Regions from separate parts of the Pseudomonas sp. CAM1A genome, predicted to be linked through region 2. Evidence: riboswitches for the same ligand, from Rfam matches in the RefSeq annotation. Region 2 holds a riboswitch; the other holds the start of a gene.
What was found. Region 2 has a riboswitch for cobalamin ahead of cobO (cob(I)yrinic acid a,c-diamide adenosyltransferase). Riboswitches for the same ligand answer to the same signal wherever they lie in the genome.

Region 1 (7,453 bases), on a different contig from region 2:
CATCGCTGGCCGCAATCGGATCGTACACGCGCTTGCAACAAATCATCGGCAACTCGCTTGGCAATTGCGAAGTGCCTTCTAGACTAGAGGTTCCGTTGACCGAGGTCACGTGGCAGTAACAGATTGTTTCTAGGATAGGAAACCTTCCCTTCTCCGTCGAAACACCCCGGAGCCATCATGACAACTCCCTTGCTGGCCAGCCAGGACGCGCTGCCCAAGCTCGACTCCCGCCCCCACCTGTCCCACCGCCCCGGACGCGCCACCCTCACCCTGTTCTTCGGCCTGCTATTCGCCGGCCTGGCCTACACCTTCTGGAGCCTCAAGCAGGATGTCAGCGCCAGCGGCACCGTGGTCACCACCGTCACCCCCTTCCTGCTGCTGGGCCTGGCCCTGTTGATCGCTCTGGGCTTCGAGTTCGTCAATGGCTTCCACGACACCGCCAACGCCGTGGCCACGGTGATCTATACCCATTCGTTGCCGGCGTCGGTGGCGGTGGTCTGGTCGGGTTTGTGCAATTTCCTCGGGGTGCTGCTCTCCAGCGGCGCGGTGGCCTTCGGCATCATCGCCTTGCTGCCGGTGGAACTGATCCTGCAGGTCGGTTCGTCGACCGGCTTCGCCATGGTCTTCGCCCTGCTGCTGGCAGCAATCATCTGGAACCTCGGCACCTGGTGGCTGGGCCTGCCGGCGTCGTCCTCGCACACGCTGATCGGCTCGATCATCGGCGTGGGCGTGGCCAACGCGCTGATGCACGGACGTGACGGCACCAGCGGCGTGGACTGGGCCCAGGCCAGCAAGGTCGGCTATGCCCTGCTGTTCTCGCCCCTGATCGGTTTTGCCTGCGCCGCCCTGCTGCTGCTCGCCCTGCGCGCACTGGTCAAGCGCCGCGAGCTGTACCAGGCACCGCAAGGCCAGACGCCACCGCCCTGGTGGATCCGCAGCGTGCTGATCCTCACCTGCACCGGTGTGTCGTTCGCCCATGGCTCCAACGATGGTCAGAAAGGCATGGGCCTGATCATGCTGATCCTGGTCGGTACGCTGCCGATGGCCTATGCGCTGAACAAGACCATGCCCAACGAGCAGGCGCTGCAGTTCTCGGCAGTCGCCGAAGTCACCCGCCAGGCTCTGGTACGGACCGCCCCCACGCCCGCCCCGGCCGATCCACGCCAGGTGCTGACCGCGTTCGTCGCCACCCCTGAAGCCAACCCCGAGCTGCTGCCGGCGCTGGCCGCGCTGACCGGCATGATCGGTGAGGAAGTCAAAGGCTACGGCTCGCTCAAGCGCGTGCCGGCCGAGGCCATGGCCAACGTGCGCAACGACATGTACCTGGCCAGCGAAGCCATCCGCCAGATCGACAAGCACCAGCTGGCCCACTACGACGCCGACACCGCCCGCCATGTGCAGCTGTTCAAGCGCCAGCTGGACGACGCCACTCGCTATATCCCGCTGTGGGTCAAGGTGGCGGTGGCCATCGCCCTGGGCCTGGGCACCATGGTCGGCTGGCGGCGCATCGTGGTGACGGTGGGCGAGAAGATCGGCAAGACTCACCTGAGCTATGCCCAGGGCGCTTCGGCCGAGGTGGTGGCGATGTGCACCATCGGCGCGGCGGACATGTTCGGCCTGCCAGTGTCGACCACCCACGTGCTGAGCTCGGGCGTGGCCGGGACCATGGTGGCCAATGGTTCGGGCATTCAACGCAAGACGCTGGTCAACCTGCTGATGGCCTGGGTGTTGACCCTGCCGGCGGCGATGTTGCTGGCGGGGTGTCTGTACTGGCTGCTCAACCAGCTCTTCTGATCCTGTAGGAGCGGCTTCAGCCGCGATCACCCGCAAATCGGGTGCCAGGCTCCGCGTTGCCTGCATCGCGGCTAAAGCCGCTCCTACAGAGGTAAGGAGCGATCAAACGGGAATTTTCAGGCCGCGCTGTACGGCCGGGCGCTCGAGGAACTGCGCCAGCACCCGCTGCACTTCCTTGAACTTGTCGAACTCCACCAGCTCCCGCGCGTTGTAGCGCTCCACCAGGTTACGCACCCAGGGGAAGATGGCGATATCGGCGATGCTGTACGCATCTACCATCCACTCACGACCCTGCAAATGGCGATCGAGCACCGCCAGCAAGCGCTTGGACTCATTGACGTAGCGGTCCCGCGGACGCTTGTCCTCGTACTCCTTGCCCGCGAAGAAATGGAAGAAGCCCACCTGGCCGAACATCGGCCCGATGCCGCCCATCTGGAACATCAGCCACTGCAGAGTCTGGTAGCGCTGGGCCGGGTCCTGGCTCAGCAACTGGCCGCTCTTCTCGGCCAGGTACTGCAGGATCGCCCCCGACTCGAACAATGGCAAAGGCTGGCCCCCCGGCCCATTGGGGTCGAGGATCGCCGGGATCTTGTTGTTGGCGCTCAGGGAGATGAACTCGGGGCTCAACTGGTCTTCGCTTTCGAAGCTGACCTTGTGCACCTCGTAGGCCAGGCCGATCTCCTCCAGCATGATCGAGACCTTGACCCCGTTGGGCGTGGCCAGCGAATACAGTTGCAGACGCTCGGGGTGTCGCGCCGGCCATTTGCCGGTGATGGGAAACGCGGAAAGTTCAGTCATGGGTGTGCCTTGCAGCGTTGAGGTTGTCGGGCATCCGGATCACCCCGACAATGCCAGCCCTGCCCAGGCGCTGCAAATGAAAAGGCGACCCGCGCATGCGGGTCGCCCACACGATCAACGCGACTTCACGGCATCCGCCCCCCGCGAGACGACCACCTCGACCCGCCGGTTGAGCTGACGCGACTGGGCGTCGCGGTTGCTGGCCACCGGATACTCCTTGCCATATCCGACGCTGACGATGCGCGCCGGATCTATCCCCTGCTGGCGCAGGGCATGGGCCACCGCCGCGGCGCGGTTCTCGGACAGGCGCTGGTTGAAGGCGTCGCCGCCGGTGGCATCGGTGAAGCCCTCGACCAGCACCTTGCGCTCGGGATTGTCTCGCAGGAACCGCGCCAGCTGCTGGATATCGCCCTGGCTGCGCCCACGCAGCTCGGCACGGCCGGTATCGAACAGCACATCGCCGAAGGTCACGACGGTGCCGCGTTCGGTCTGCTGGCCGTTGAGCGCTTTCAGCGCATTGAGCTGGGCGGTACGCACCTGAAGGCGCGCTTCGGCGCGTCGGGCCTCGATGCCCCGCATGCCGGCCTCGGCCTGGCGCAACACGATGGTCTGCTCGGCCGTCTCGATCTCGCGGTTGGCCAGGTAGGCGAGCTGCTCGACCTCAGGCGATTTGCGATTGGTCAGCGAAGCCGCCTCTGCCTTGGCCAGCGCGGCTTGCGCTTCTTGGGTTTGCAGGGCGGCCAGGCGGTGCGCCTGTGGCTTGGCCTGCAACGCCGAAAAGGCTTCGCGAGCCTCCAGCAGGTGCGGATTTTCAGGGGTGGCGGCGCAACCGGCAAGCATCAGGGCAAGCACCGACAGCGCTGGCAGCAGGGTAGGTCTGTTCATGTTCGGCTCCTTGTCATTGGCCAGGCTGGGTGGGGGCGGCATCAGGCTCGCCGAGCATTTCCTGCTTGAGCACTTCGATCCCTTGCTCTTCGATCTTCAGTTGCTCCTGGGTCTTTTGCGCCCGCGCCTTGGTTTCGGCCAGGCGGGCATCGGCCTCGGCCTGCTGGGCCAGGAGCCGGACCTGGCCGAATCGCTTCTCGCCCAAAGCGCGATCCAGGGCGCCCAGCTTGTCCTGGGCGGCGCGCATTTCCACTGGAGCGTACTGGGTTGCATCAGCGGCCACGGCACGGTTGATGGCGCTACGGGTAAGTTCGATCTGTTCGGTGGGCACCACCACGGTGGTACAACCGCCCACCATCATGAGCAGGCCGACCAGCGGCAAGGTCTTGCGGTTGAAACGGACATGCATGGAAAGCTCCTGGGCTGTGCTCGCGATCCTGTGCCGGGTAGAACTTGGCACGGGATCCTGCGGGAAATAGCTGTTGCTCATCGTCAATGACCACGGCAGCGGGTCAGTGCTGGTACTGCACAAGGAAAACGAGAGCTCAGATGTCAGACTGTCGCGAAAGCGGCGTAAGACTATTTCCAGCACGCACACAGCAGAAGAGGACTGGTCCACAGTCTGCATGAGGTCCGTCTGCATTTGATGTAGGGCCTGTCAGCGATCCCCTGAAACGTGGCGTTCCTTTCCTCGCCCGATGGCCAAGGCAAGCCTTCTAGCAGCCCGCAGGTACCCTGATCATCACCCAGTCACGGTGTCGCTCGTCACCGCAAGGGAAGATCGCCTCTCCCACCTTGCGAAAGCCGTTGCGCTGATAGAAACGGATCGCTCGGGCGTTCAGTTCATTGACGGTAAGCCGCGCCTGGCCATCAACCTGGGCGAGGGTCATGGAGAGCAATAGTTGGCCGGCGCCCGTGCCATGAACGCAAGGCAGTACATAGCAGCGGGAGATTTCCGCCAGTTGATCGGCTTCGGCAATACCCAGCTCGCCGGGCGCCAGATCGAGCATGCTGTAGCCCAGCACCTGGCCATCCCGTTCGACCACCAGCAACCGCTTGTGCGCGTGCTCCAGGTGCGCCCGGAAATGTTCAGGCTGGAGATGCTGGGCGATGTAGTGCTGCTGGGCGCTGACCGCGCTATCGGGCGGGCTGGCCAGGGCGAAGGTCGCTTGGCCGACGAGGCTCAGGGCCACGCAGTCTTCGTCACGGGCCGGGCGAATCTGGTAGGGCATGGCAACATCCTGTCGGGCAGCCGGGTCACATTCGACAATGCCAGCCACTCCCTGCCGACGCAAGGTTCAGGCGTCGCCATGGGCCAGCCGCTTGAGCTTTTCGGTATCGACCCGCACGAACACCGAATCGGCGGTGACGGTCAGTACATCCCCGGCCCAGACTTCGCAGATCACCCGTGTCTTGCGCCCCAGCTCACCCTCGACCCGGGCCTTGAGCAGCAGCTCGACGCCCATGGGCGTGGGCTTGAGGTAGGTCAAGCCAAGCTGGCCGGTGACGCAGTCGATGCGCGGCAGGCTGCCAGGTTCGCGGCCTTCGGCACGGTAGTGGCAGGCCATGGCAGTCCAGTTGGAATGGCAGTCGACCAGCATGGCCAGCAAACCACCGTAGACCAGGCCGGGCCAGCCGGTGAAGGTCGGATCGGGGGTATGCCGGCACCACAGGTGGACGCCGTCGGCGTCCCAGTGGCTCTGCACATGCAGGCCGCTGGGGTGGGAACAGCCGCAGCCGTAGCAGATGCCTTCGGGGGCGGCGAGTTGTTGCAGGGACAGGGCTTGCTCGGTCATACGCGTCCTTGGCTTGTTGGTGTTGGATAAGGAGGCTGGCTGCCGATGGTAGCGCCCTGCGCGGCCTGCGCCAATGCACGGGGCCTGCCCGCAGACATTACCTGCCTGACGGCAACCGCTCTGAACCGCGATTCAGCCACAATCAGCCCGCCCATCCAGACGATTGACTCCCTGCCCGTTCGGTGGTCAGATGCGCGCCAGTTTCAGGTGCCCTGCGCCGCCGCGCGCAAGGTGAAACGGGAAGCCGGTGAGTCGCTACCACGACAAGTCCGGCGCTGCCCCCGCAACGGTAAGCGAGCGAACCCTTCGACAGACCACTGTGCACACGCATGGGAAGGTGAAGGTTTCATGCCCCTCGCAAGCCCGGAGACCGGCCTGAGGCTTCACTTGGCAACCCGCGGTGGGCGGGCGCAGGCCGGTATTCGCGTGCGCGCCTGCGCGCGCTTCGCCGTTGCGTGTTTTCCACCGGGATCCATTCTTTCCTGCAGCAGTGGAACGACATGTCCCGTATCAACAAGCTTCACACCCTGGCGGCCTGCCTGGCCGTGTCCCTGCCGGCGCTGGCCGACGAGCAGCCCAGCCCTGCGCTCACCCTGCCGTCCACGGCGATCACCGATAGCCGCGACCCGCAGGCCGTCGACCTGGCCACCCCCACCCAGGCCGGTTCGCGCCTGAACCTCAGTGCCCTGGAAACCCCGGCGAGCACCAGCAGCATCACCGCCGCGCAGATCCAGCAACGCAACAACACCACGGTGCAGGATGCCGTGACCCGCTCGCCGGGCATCACCTTCATCGGTACCCCTGGCGATGGCGGTACCGGCTTGTCGGCGCGCGGTTTCACCGGCCAGAGTTCGGTGATGACCCTGTTCGACGGGGCGCGCCTGTACGCCGGCGCCGGCACCCTCACCTACCCGGTCGACCCCTGGATGGTCGAGCGTATCGATGTGATCCGTGGGCCTGCCTCGGTGCTGTATGGCGAAGGCGCCACCGGGGCAACGGTCAACGTGATTCCGAAAAAGCCCTTCAGCGGTGATATCCGCAATCACCTGCGCCTGGGCTATGGCTCCTGGGACCGCCAGCAACTGGGGCTGGACAGCGGCGGCAGCCTGAGCGAGCGCCTGAGCTACCGCGCCACCCTGAACCAACAGGCAGGCAACGGCTGGGTCGACCGCACCGATTCGCGCAGCCTGGCGTTCTCCGGCGCGCTGCGCTTCGATGCCAGTGACGACCTGAGCTTCACCCTGTCCCACGAACGTGGCGACGCGCAACCTGCCAACTACTACGGCACGCCGCTGATCGACGGCCATCTGCGCAGCAGCGTGCGCAACAAGAACTACAACGTCAGCAATGACCAGCAGCGCTACCACGATGAGTGGACACGGCTGACCAGCGACTGGAACATCAGCGACAGCATCAGCGCCAGCAACCAGCTGTACTACATCAAGAGCCGTCGCCACTGGCGCAATGCCGAGGAATACGCCTGGGATGCCGGTGTGATCCAACGCGGCAGTTTCCTGGAGATCAAGCACAACCAGGAGCAGATCGGCGACCGCCAGAGCTTCACCTTCGATCACTCGCTGTTCGGCCTGGCCAGCAAGACCGTGGTGGGCGCCGAGTACAACAAGATCCGCTTCAACATCGACAGCAACTCGCCCTACGAAGATGGCTACACCGACCCGCTCGACCCTTGGCGGCCGGCCCCCGGCGGGTTCCACAGTGCCGATCCGACGCGCCCGCAGACGCTGTCGAAAACCAGCACCTTCTCGCTGTTCGCCGAAAACCGCACGCAACTTACCGAACGCCTGTCGCTGGTCACGGGCATACGCCGCGACCAGAACCACATCGACCGCAACGACCTGGTGAAGGACACTCGCGAAGACCAGAGCCTGCGTGGCGGCAACTGGCGCGCCGGCCTGGTGTACGCGCTGACTGACGACCTGTCCGTGTACGGCCAATACTCCACCAGCGAGGATGGTGTCGGTGACCTGCTGACCTTGCGCCCGGAGCAACGCCTTGAACTGACCGAAGCCAAGCAGACCGAGTTCGGCCTCAAGCAACGGTTCTGGGACGGACGCGGTGAATGGACGGTGGCGGCCTACCACATCGTCAAGAAGAAGCTGCCGGTGTACGACGTGGTCTCCAAGCGCAGCCAGCAGGCAGGCCAACAGACCTCCGACGGC
Region 2 (7,453 bases):
GCAGGCGGTGTGTTTCTGCAGGTCGTCGACCAGGTCCTGCAGTTCCTCGGGGCTGGCGTGCTGACCGGCCTTCCACGGGGTGACGAACAGCGCCCCGGCTTTGAGCTGGCTGGCGTAGGCGATCGCCTTGGCCTGGCTGGCGGCTTCCTGCAGGGTCGGCGCCAGGTCGAGGCGGGCGATACGCGGCCAGCGCTGACGGGTATGCAGGTGGATCGACTCCTCTGCGCTGCTGATGGCCAGGTCGCCACGGGCCTCGCGCTCGCCTTCGTCGCGCTGTTTTTTACTGGTGTACTGCTCCAGCGCAACCAGCTCAGCCTGCCAGGCCGCAGCCGCGAGCATCCCGGTGTTGGCTGCGGCGCCGTGCCAGTAGGGCGCTTCGTTGTCACCTTGAAACTGGTTGAAGCGGTCGATGCAGTCGACCCAGCGTTCCAGGGCGGGACGCAGGAACTCCAGGCTCGGGTTGTTGATGATCAGGCCTTGCATGCTGCGCTCCTTGTCATTGTGATCGAGGTCAGTCAGATAGTGGCTATGTGATATCACTGCTTTGAGTGTGGCACAAGCTGGCGGATCGGCCATTGATCCAGGCCAGATCGGCCCTCGTTCGATTGACGCTCCCGGTGCAACCCTCTAACCTTCGCGGCGTGTTTCAGGTGCCCGGCGAACCGCGGTTCGGCAGGGTGAAACTGGGAAGCCGGTGGGCGCCAGCAGGCGCGAGTCCGGCGCTGCCCCCGCAACGGTAGGTGAGTCGAAGACGGCGCAGGGCCACTGGGTACAGGTATCCGGGAAGGCGCGTCGTCCGGGGATGTCCCGCTCACGAGCCCGGAGACCGGCCTGTCACTGCCAACGGCATCACGGAGGGTGATGCGCGGTGCGATGTGGCCGTTGCCACGCCTCCTGCGCGCTCCTCGTCTGCCTGCCTTTTATCTGTCGCCGCCGCGACAGTCTGCGGAGACCCCTGATGAGCGAATCCACCGAACGCGACGAACGTCACCTGGCGCGCATGCTGCGCAAGAAGGCGATCATCGATGAGCGCATCGCCAATTCCCCCAACGAATGCGGCCTGCTGCTGGTACTGACTGGCAATGGCAAGGGCAAGAGCAGTTCGGCCTTCGGTATGCTCGCCCGCGCCCTGGGCCATGGCATGCAATGCGGCGTGGTGCAGTTCATCAAGGGCCGCAACAGCACCGGCGAAGAGCTGTTCTTCCGTCGTTTCCCCGAGCAGGTGCGCTATCACGTGATGGGCGAGGGCTTCACCTGGGAGACCCAGGACCGTCAGCGCGACATCGCCGCCGCCGAGGCCGCGTGGGCGGTATCACGCCAGTTGCTGCAGGATCCGTCGATCCAGTTCGTCGTGCTCGATGAGCTGAACATCGCGCTCAAGCACGGCTACCTGGACCTCGACCAGGTGCTCTCGGACATCCAGGCTCGTCCGCCGATGCAGCATGTGATCGTCACCGGGCGAGCGGCAAAACCGGAAATGATCGAACTGGCCGACACCGTCACCGAGATGGGCATGCTCAAGCACGCCTTCCAGGCCGGTATCCGCGCGCAGAAGGGCGTCGAATTGTGAGTGATTCGCGCCAGTGTCCCGCCGTGCTGATCGCGGCCCCGGCCTCGGGCCAGGGCAAGACCACGGTCACCGCCGCCCTGGCCCGCCTGCACCGCAACCGTGGGCGCAAGGTGCGGGTGTTCAAGTGCGGGCCTGACTTTCTCGACCCGATGATCCTCGAACGCGCCAGCGGCGCGCCGGTCTACCAGCTTGACCTGTGGATGATCGGTGCCGAAGAGAGTCGTCGCCTGTTGTGGGAGGCGGCGGGCGAGGCCGACCTGATCCTGATCGAAGGGGTGATGGGGCTGTTCGACGGCACGCCGTCGAGCGCCGATCTGGCCCGCCATTTCGGCGTGCCGGTGCTGGCGGTGATCGATGGCACGGCCATGGCCCAGACCTTCGGCGCCCTGGCCCTGGGCCTGGCGCGTTATCAGCCCGACCTGCCGTTCGCCGGGGTGCTGGCCAACCGGGTTGGCAGCCTGCGCCACGCACAGTTGCTCGAAGGCAGCCTCACCGAAGGCCTGCGCTGGTATGGCGGGTTGTCCCGCGAGCGTGGCATCGAGCTGCCCAGCCGTCACCTCGGCCTGGTCCAGGCCAGTGAACTGAACGACCTGGATGCGCGCCTGGATGCCGCGGCCGAAGCGCTGGCTGCCAGCTGCGATGCCGCATTGCCGCCACTGGTCAGTTTTGCACGGCCCGAGCCGGTGAGCGTGACCACGCCGCTGGCCGGCGTGCGCATCGGCGTGGCCCGCGATGAAGCCTTCGCCTTTACCTATGGGGCCAACCTGGATCTGCTGCGCAGCCTCGGCGCGCAGCTCGAATTCTTCTCGCCGTTGCATGATCGGGAACTGCCTGATGTAGACAGCCTGTACCTGCCAGGCGGCTACCCGGAGCTGCACCATCAGGCCCTGGCCGCCAACGCGCCGATGCTGGAGGCGATCCGCGCCCATCATGGCGCCGGCAAGCCGCTGCTGGCCGAGTGCGGCGGCATGCTCTACCTGCTCGACGCACTGACCGATGTGGCCGGTGTGCGTGCGCCGCTGGCAGGCCTGCTGCCGGGCGAGGCGACCATGCAGAAACGCCTGGCAGCCCTGGCCCTGCAGGTCGTCGAGTTGCCCGAAGGTACCCTGCGCGGCCACACCTATCACCATTCGCTGACCAGCACCGAGCTGGAACCGATTGCCCGGGGCCTGAGCCCCAACGGTGGACGCGGCAACGAGGCGGTCTATCGCCTGGGGCGGCTGACCGCTTCCTACGTGCACTTCTATTTCCCCTCCAACCCCGACGCGGCGGCGGCGCTGTTGCGACCATGAGCGAACACGCGTACAGCGCCGTCGAGCGCGCGGCGATCTACCGGGCCATCGGCGAACGTCGCGACATGCGCCATTTCGCCGGCGGCGAGGTGGCCCCCGAATTGCTGGGGCGTCTGCTCGCCGCCGCTCACCAGGCGCCCAGCGTGGGCCTGATGCAGCCCTGGCGCTTCATTCGAATCAGCCAACGTGATTTGCGCGAACGTATCCAGGCTTTGGTGGAGGAGGAGCGGGTGCGCACCGCCGAAGCCCTGGGCGAGCGTTCCGATGAGTTCATGAAGCTCAAGGTCGAAGGCATCAACGACTGCGCCGAGGTGCTGGTGGCTGCGTTGATGGACAAGCGCGAGGCGCATGTCTTCGGCCGCCGCACCCTGCCGGAGATGGACCTGGCTTCGCTGGCCTGCGCCATCCAGAACCTGTGGCTGGCGGCGCGGGCCGAAGGGCTGGGCATGGGCTGGGTGTCGCTGTTCGAGCCGCAGGCTCTGGCCGAGCTGCTGGGCATGCCCGCAGGCGCCAAGCCCATGGCGGTGCTGTGCCTGGGGCCGGTGACCGAGTTCTATCCGGCGCCGATGCTGGTATTGGAGGACTGGGCCGAGCAACGGCCCTTAAGCGAAATGCTGTACGAAAACCATTGGGGAGAGCGCCCATGAGCGTGGCCTTGCTGACCGTGGCCGGCGTGGCCCTGGATGCGCTGCTGGGCGAGCCGCGCCGGCGTCATCCGCTGGTGGGCTTCGGCAACTTCGCCTCGCGCCTGGAGCAACGCTTCAACGCCGGTGGCCGGGGCTGGCGCAGCCACGGTGTCACGGCCTGGTTCCTGGCGGTGGTGCCGCTGACCTTGCTGGCGTTGATCCTTTCCTGGTTGCCCGCTATCGGCTGGCTGGTGGACGTGCTGGCGCTGTACTGCGCGCTGGGTCTGCGCAGCCTGGGCGAACATGTGCTGCCGGTGGCCCAGGCACTGCGCCAGGGCGACCTGGAGGAAGCGCGGCGGCGCGTCGGTTACCTGGTTAGCCGCGAAACCCGCGAGCTGGACGAGCCTGCTGTGGCCCGGGCGGCCACCGAGTCGGTGCTGGAGAACGGCAGCGACGCGGTATTCGCTGCGCTGTTCTGGTTCGTCGTGGCCGGAGCGCCGGGGGTGGTGCTGTACCGCCTGAGCAATACCCTGGATGCCATGTGGGGCTATCGCAACGAACGTTTCGAGCGCTTCGGCTGGTGCGCGGCGCGCATCGACGATGGGCTGAACTATATTCCCGCCAGACTGGTGGCGCTGACCTATGCGCTGCTGGGCAAAACCCGCTTGGCCCTGGCCTGCTGGCGCAAACAGGCGCCACTGTGGGACAGCCCCAACGCGGGCCCGGTGATGGCGGCGGGGGCCGGAGCCCTCGGGGTAGAGCTGGGCGGCCCGGCGGTGTATCACGGCGAGCTGCACGAGCGGCCGCGCCTGGGCGAAGGGCCGATGGCCGACGCCGACGCCATCGACCGTGGCTGGAGCCTGGTGCAGCGCGGCGTGTGGCTGTGGGTGCTATTGATCTGCGTGGGAGCTTACCTCAATGCTTGAGCACGGTGGCCGCCTGCTGCGGGCTGTGAAACAGTACGCCATCGCTCGGGAGCAGTGGCTCGACCTGTCCAGTGGCATCGCGCCGTGGTCCTACCGGATACCGCCGATTCCCCTGGAAGCCTGGGCCCGGTTGCCGGAGACCGAGGACGGCCTGGAGGCGGCGGCGCGGCAATACTATGGCGCGCCGCCGCTGCTGGCGGTGGCCGGTTCCCAGGCGGCGATCCAGGCCTTGCCATACTTGCGCCCCAGCGGCCGGGTCGGGGTCCTGTCGCCGTGCTATGCCGAGCATCCCCATGCCTGGGCGCGCGCGGGGCACACCCTGGTCGAACTGGACGAGGCCGAGGTCGAGGACCAGCTCGACAGTCTCGACGTTCTGGTGCTGGTCAACCCCAACAACCCCACCGGCCGCCGGGTAACCCGCGAGCGCCTGCTGGCCTGGCATGCGCGTCTGGCCGAGCGTGGTGGCTGGTTGCTGGTGGACGAAGCCTTCATGGACAACACGCCCGAACACAGCGTGGTCGCGCAGGCCGGGCAACCGGGTTTGATCGTGTTGCGCTCGTTCGGCAAGTTCTTCGGCCTGGCCGGTGTGCGGCTGGGCTTTGTCGTCGCCCAGGCCGATGTGCTGCGGCGCTTGGCCGAGGCGCTCGGGCCGTGGACCGTCAGCGGCCCGACCCGGGTGTTGGGGCAGGCCTGTTTCACCGACGAAGCGGCGCACCTGGTGCAAATTGCCCGTTGCGCCCAGGCCAGCCAGCGCCTGGTTGCGGTGCTTGATGGCGCTGGTCTGCCACCCAGCGGCGGCTGCGACCTGTTCCAGTACGTGCGTGATGAACGTGCCGCGCATCTGCATGACTATCTCGCCCGCCGCGGCATCCTGGTGCGGCTGTTCGAGCAGCCGCCCGCGCTGCGATTCGGCCTGCCGGCCACGGCGGCGGACGAACAACGCCTGGCCCAGGCCCTGGCGGACTACCACAAGGAATCGGCATGACCACCCTCATGGTGCAAGGCACCACCTCCGATGCCGGCAAGAGCACGCTGGTCACCGCCCTGTGCCGCTGGCTGCTGCGCCAGGGCATCGCAGTGGTGCCGTTCAAGCCACAGAACATGGCGCTCAACAGCGCCGTGACCGCCGACGGCGGCGAGATCGGTCGCGCCCAGGCGGTGCAGGCCCAGGCCTGCCGGCTGGCGCCACACACCGACATGAACCCGGTGCTGCTCAAGCCCAACAGCGACACCGGCGCCCAGGTGATCGTCCATGGCCGCGCGGTCACCAGTATGAACGCCGTGGCCTATCACGACTACAAGACCATCGCCATGCAGGCGGTGTTGGCTTCCCACGAGCGCCTGAGCGAAGCCTATCCGGTGGTGATGGTCGAAGGTGCTGGCTCCCCGGCGGAGATCAACCTGCGGGCCGGCGACATCGCCAACATGGGCTTCGCCGAAGCCGTCGACTGCCCGGTGATCCTGGTGGCCGATATCAACCGGGGCGGCGTGTTCGCCCACCTGGTCGGCACCCTGGAGCTGCTGTCGGCGAGCGAGCAGGCGCGGATCAAGGGCTTCGTCATCAACCGTTTCCGTGGCGACATCGCTCTGCTGCAACCTGGCCTGGACTGGCTGGAGCAACGCACCGGCAAGCCGGTGCTGGGCGTGCTGCCCTACGTCACCGACCTGCACCTGGAGGCCGAGGATGGTATCGATACGCGCCAGGGCGCAAAGAGTGAGCGCCTGTTGAAGGTAATCGTCCCGGTGTTGCCGCGTATCAGCAACCACACCGACTTCGACCCGTTGCGCCTGCATCCGCAGGTGGACCTGCAGTTCATCGGCCCGGGCCAGCCGATCCCGCCTGGCGACCTGATCATCCTGCCCGGCTCCAAGAGCGTGCGTGGCGACCTGGCGCAATTGCGCGAGCGCGGCTGGGACACGGCCATCGCCCGGCACCTGCGCTACGGCGGCAAGCTCATCGGTATCTGCGGCGGCCTGCAGATGCTCGGCGAGCAGGTGCATGATCCGCTGGGCCTGGAGGGGCCGGCCGGCTCCAGTGATGGCCTGGGCCTGCTGGCGTACAGCACCGTGCTGGAATCCGAGAAGCAGTTGCGTAACGTGGCGGGCACGCTCGATCTCGAGCAGGCCCCGGTGGCGGGGTATGAGATCCATGCCGGCGTCACCAGCGGCCCGGCGCTGGAGCGGCCAGCGGTGCAACTGGCCGACGGCCGTGCCGATGGCGCCATCAGCGCCGACGGCCAGATCCTCGCCACCTACCTGCATGGCCTGTTCGAGGGTAGCCAGTCGTGCGCCGCGCTGCTGCGCTGGGCCGGGCTGGCCGATGTGCAGGCCATCGACTACGAGGCCCTGCGCGAGCGCGATATCGAGCGCCTGGCCGATCTGGTCGAGCAGCACCTGGACACCGCGCGCCTGCGCGAACTGTGTGGAGTCGCCTGAAATGCACAGTCTGATCCTCGGCGGCGCCCGTTCGGGCAAGAGCCGCCTGGCCGAGCAACTGGCCGAGGCCAGCGGCCTGCCGGTGACCTACATCGCCACCAGCCAGCCGCTGGATGGCGAGATGAATGAACGCGTACGGCTGCACCGCGAGCGCCGTCCGGCCCACTGGGGGTTGGTGGAAGAACCAGTGGCGCTGGCTGATGTGCTGCGCGCCGAAGCCGCCGAAGGGCGCTGTCTGCTGGTGGACTGCCTGACGCTGTGGCTGACCAACCTGCTGATGCTCGAGGATGACCAGCGCCTGGCGCAGGAGCGCGACGCGCTGCTCGCTAGCCTGGCGCAACTGCCGGGCACGATCATCCTGGTCAGCAACGAAACCGGCCTGGGCGTGGTGCCCATGGGCGAACTGACCCGCCGTTACGTCGATCTCGCAGGCACGTTGCACCAAGCCGTGGCCGAGCGCTGCCAACGCGTGGTGCTGACCGTCGCCGGCCTCCCTCTCATGCTCAAAGGACCAGCCTTATGACCCCGATGTGGTGGCGTGACGCCTGCCAACCCCTCGACAGCGCCGCCATGGACCAGGCCCGCGCACGTCAGCAACAGCTG

Region 1: linked by a shared signal. The riboswitch ahead of ABZO33_RS15610 (TonB-dependent receptor) and the one ahead of cobO (cob(I)yrinic acid a,c-diamide adenosyltransferase) in region 2 are both predicted to bind cobalamin.

What each region holds. Positions count from the first base shown of each region.
Region 1 is NZ_JBFNXP010000006.1:19,841-27,293, forward strand. It holds gene ABZO33_RS15575 (DUF488 domain-containing protein) at 1-46, opposite strand, end outside; gene ABZO33_RS15580 (inorganic phosphate transporter) at 178-1,794, shown strand; gene ABZO33_RS15585 (glutathione S-transferase N-terminal domain-containing protein) at 1,897-2,592, opposite strand; gene ABZO33_RS15590 (OmpA family protein) at 2,707-3,477, opposite strand; gene ABZO33_RS15595 (DUF4398 domain-containing protein) at 3,491-3,886, opposite strand; gene ABZO33_RS15600 (N-acetyltransferase family protein) at 4,194-4,709, opposite strand; gene ABZO33_RS15605 (PaaI family thioesterase) at 4,776-5,273, opposite strand; cobalamin riboswitch at 5,462-5,667, shown strand; gene ABZO33_RS15610 (TonB-dependent receptor) at 5,774-7,453, shown strand, end outside.
Region 2 is NZ_JBFNXP010000005.1:191,738-199,190, reverse strand. It holds gene ABZO33_RS15200 (hypothetical protein) at 1-483, opposite strand, end outside; cobalamin riboswitch at 632-850, shown strand; gene cobO (cob(I)yrinic acid a,c-diamide adenosyltransferase) at 959-1,570, shown strand; gene ABZO33_RS15190 (cobyrinate a,c-diamide synthase) at 1,567-2,862, shown strand; gene bluB (5,6-dimethylbenzimidazole synthase) at 2,859-3,509, shown strand; gene cbiB (adenosylcobinamide-phosphate synthase CbiB) at 3,506-4,414, shown strand; gene cobD (threonine-phosphate decarboxylase CobD) at 4,407-5,399, shown strand; gene ABZO33_RS15170 (cobyric acid synthase) at 5,396-6,850, shown strand; gene cobU (bifunctional adenosylcobinamide kinase/adenosylcobinamide-phosphate guanylyltransferase) at 6,852-7,373, shown strand; gene cobT (nicotinate-nucleotide--dimethylbenzimidazole phosphoribosyltransferase) at 7,370-7,453, shown strand, end outside.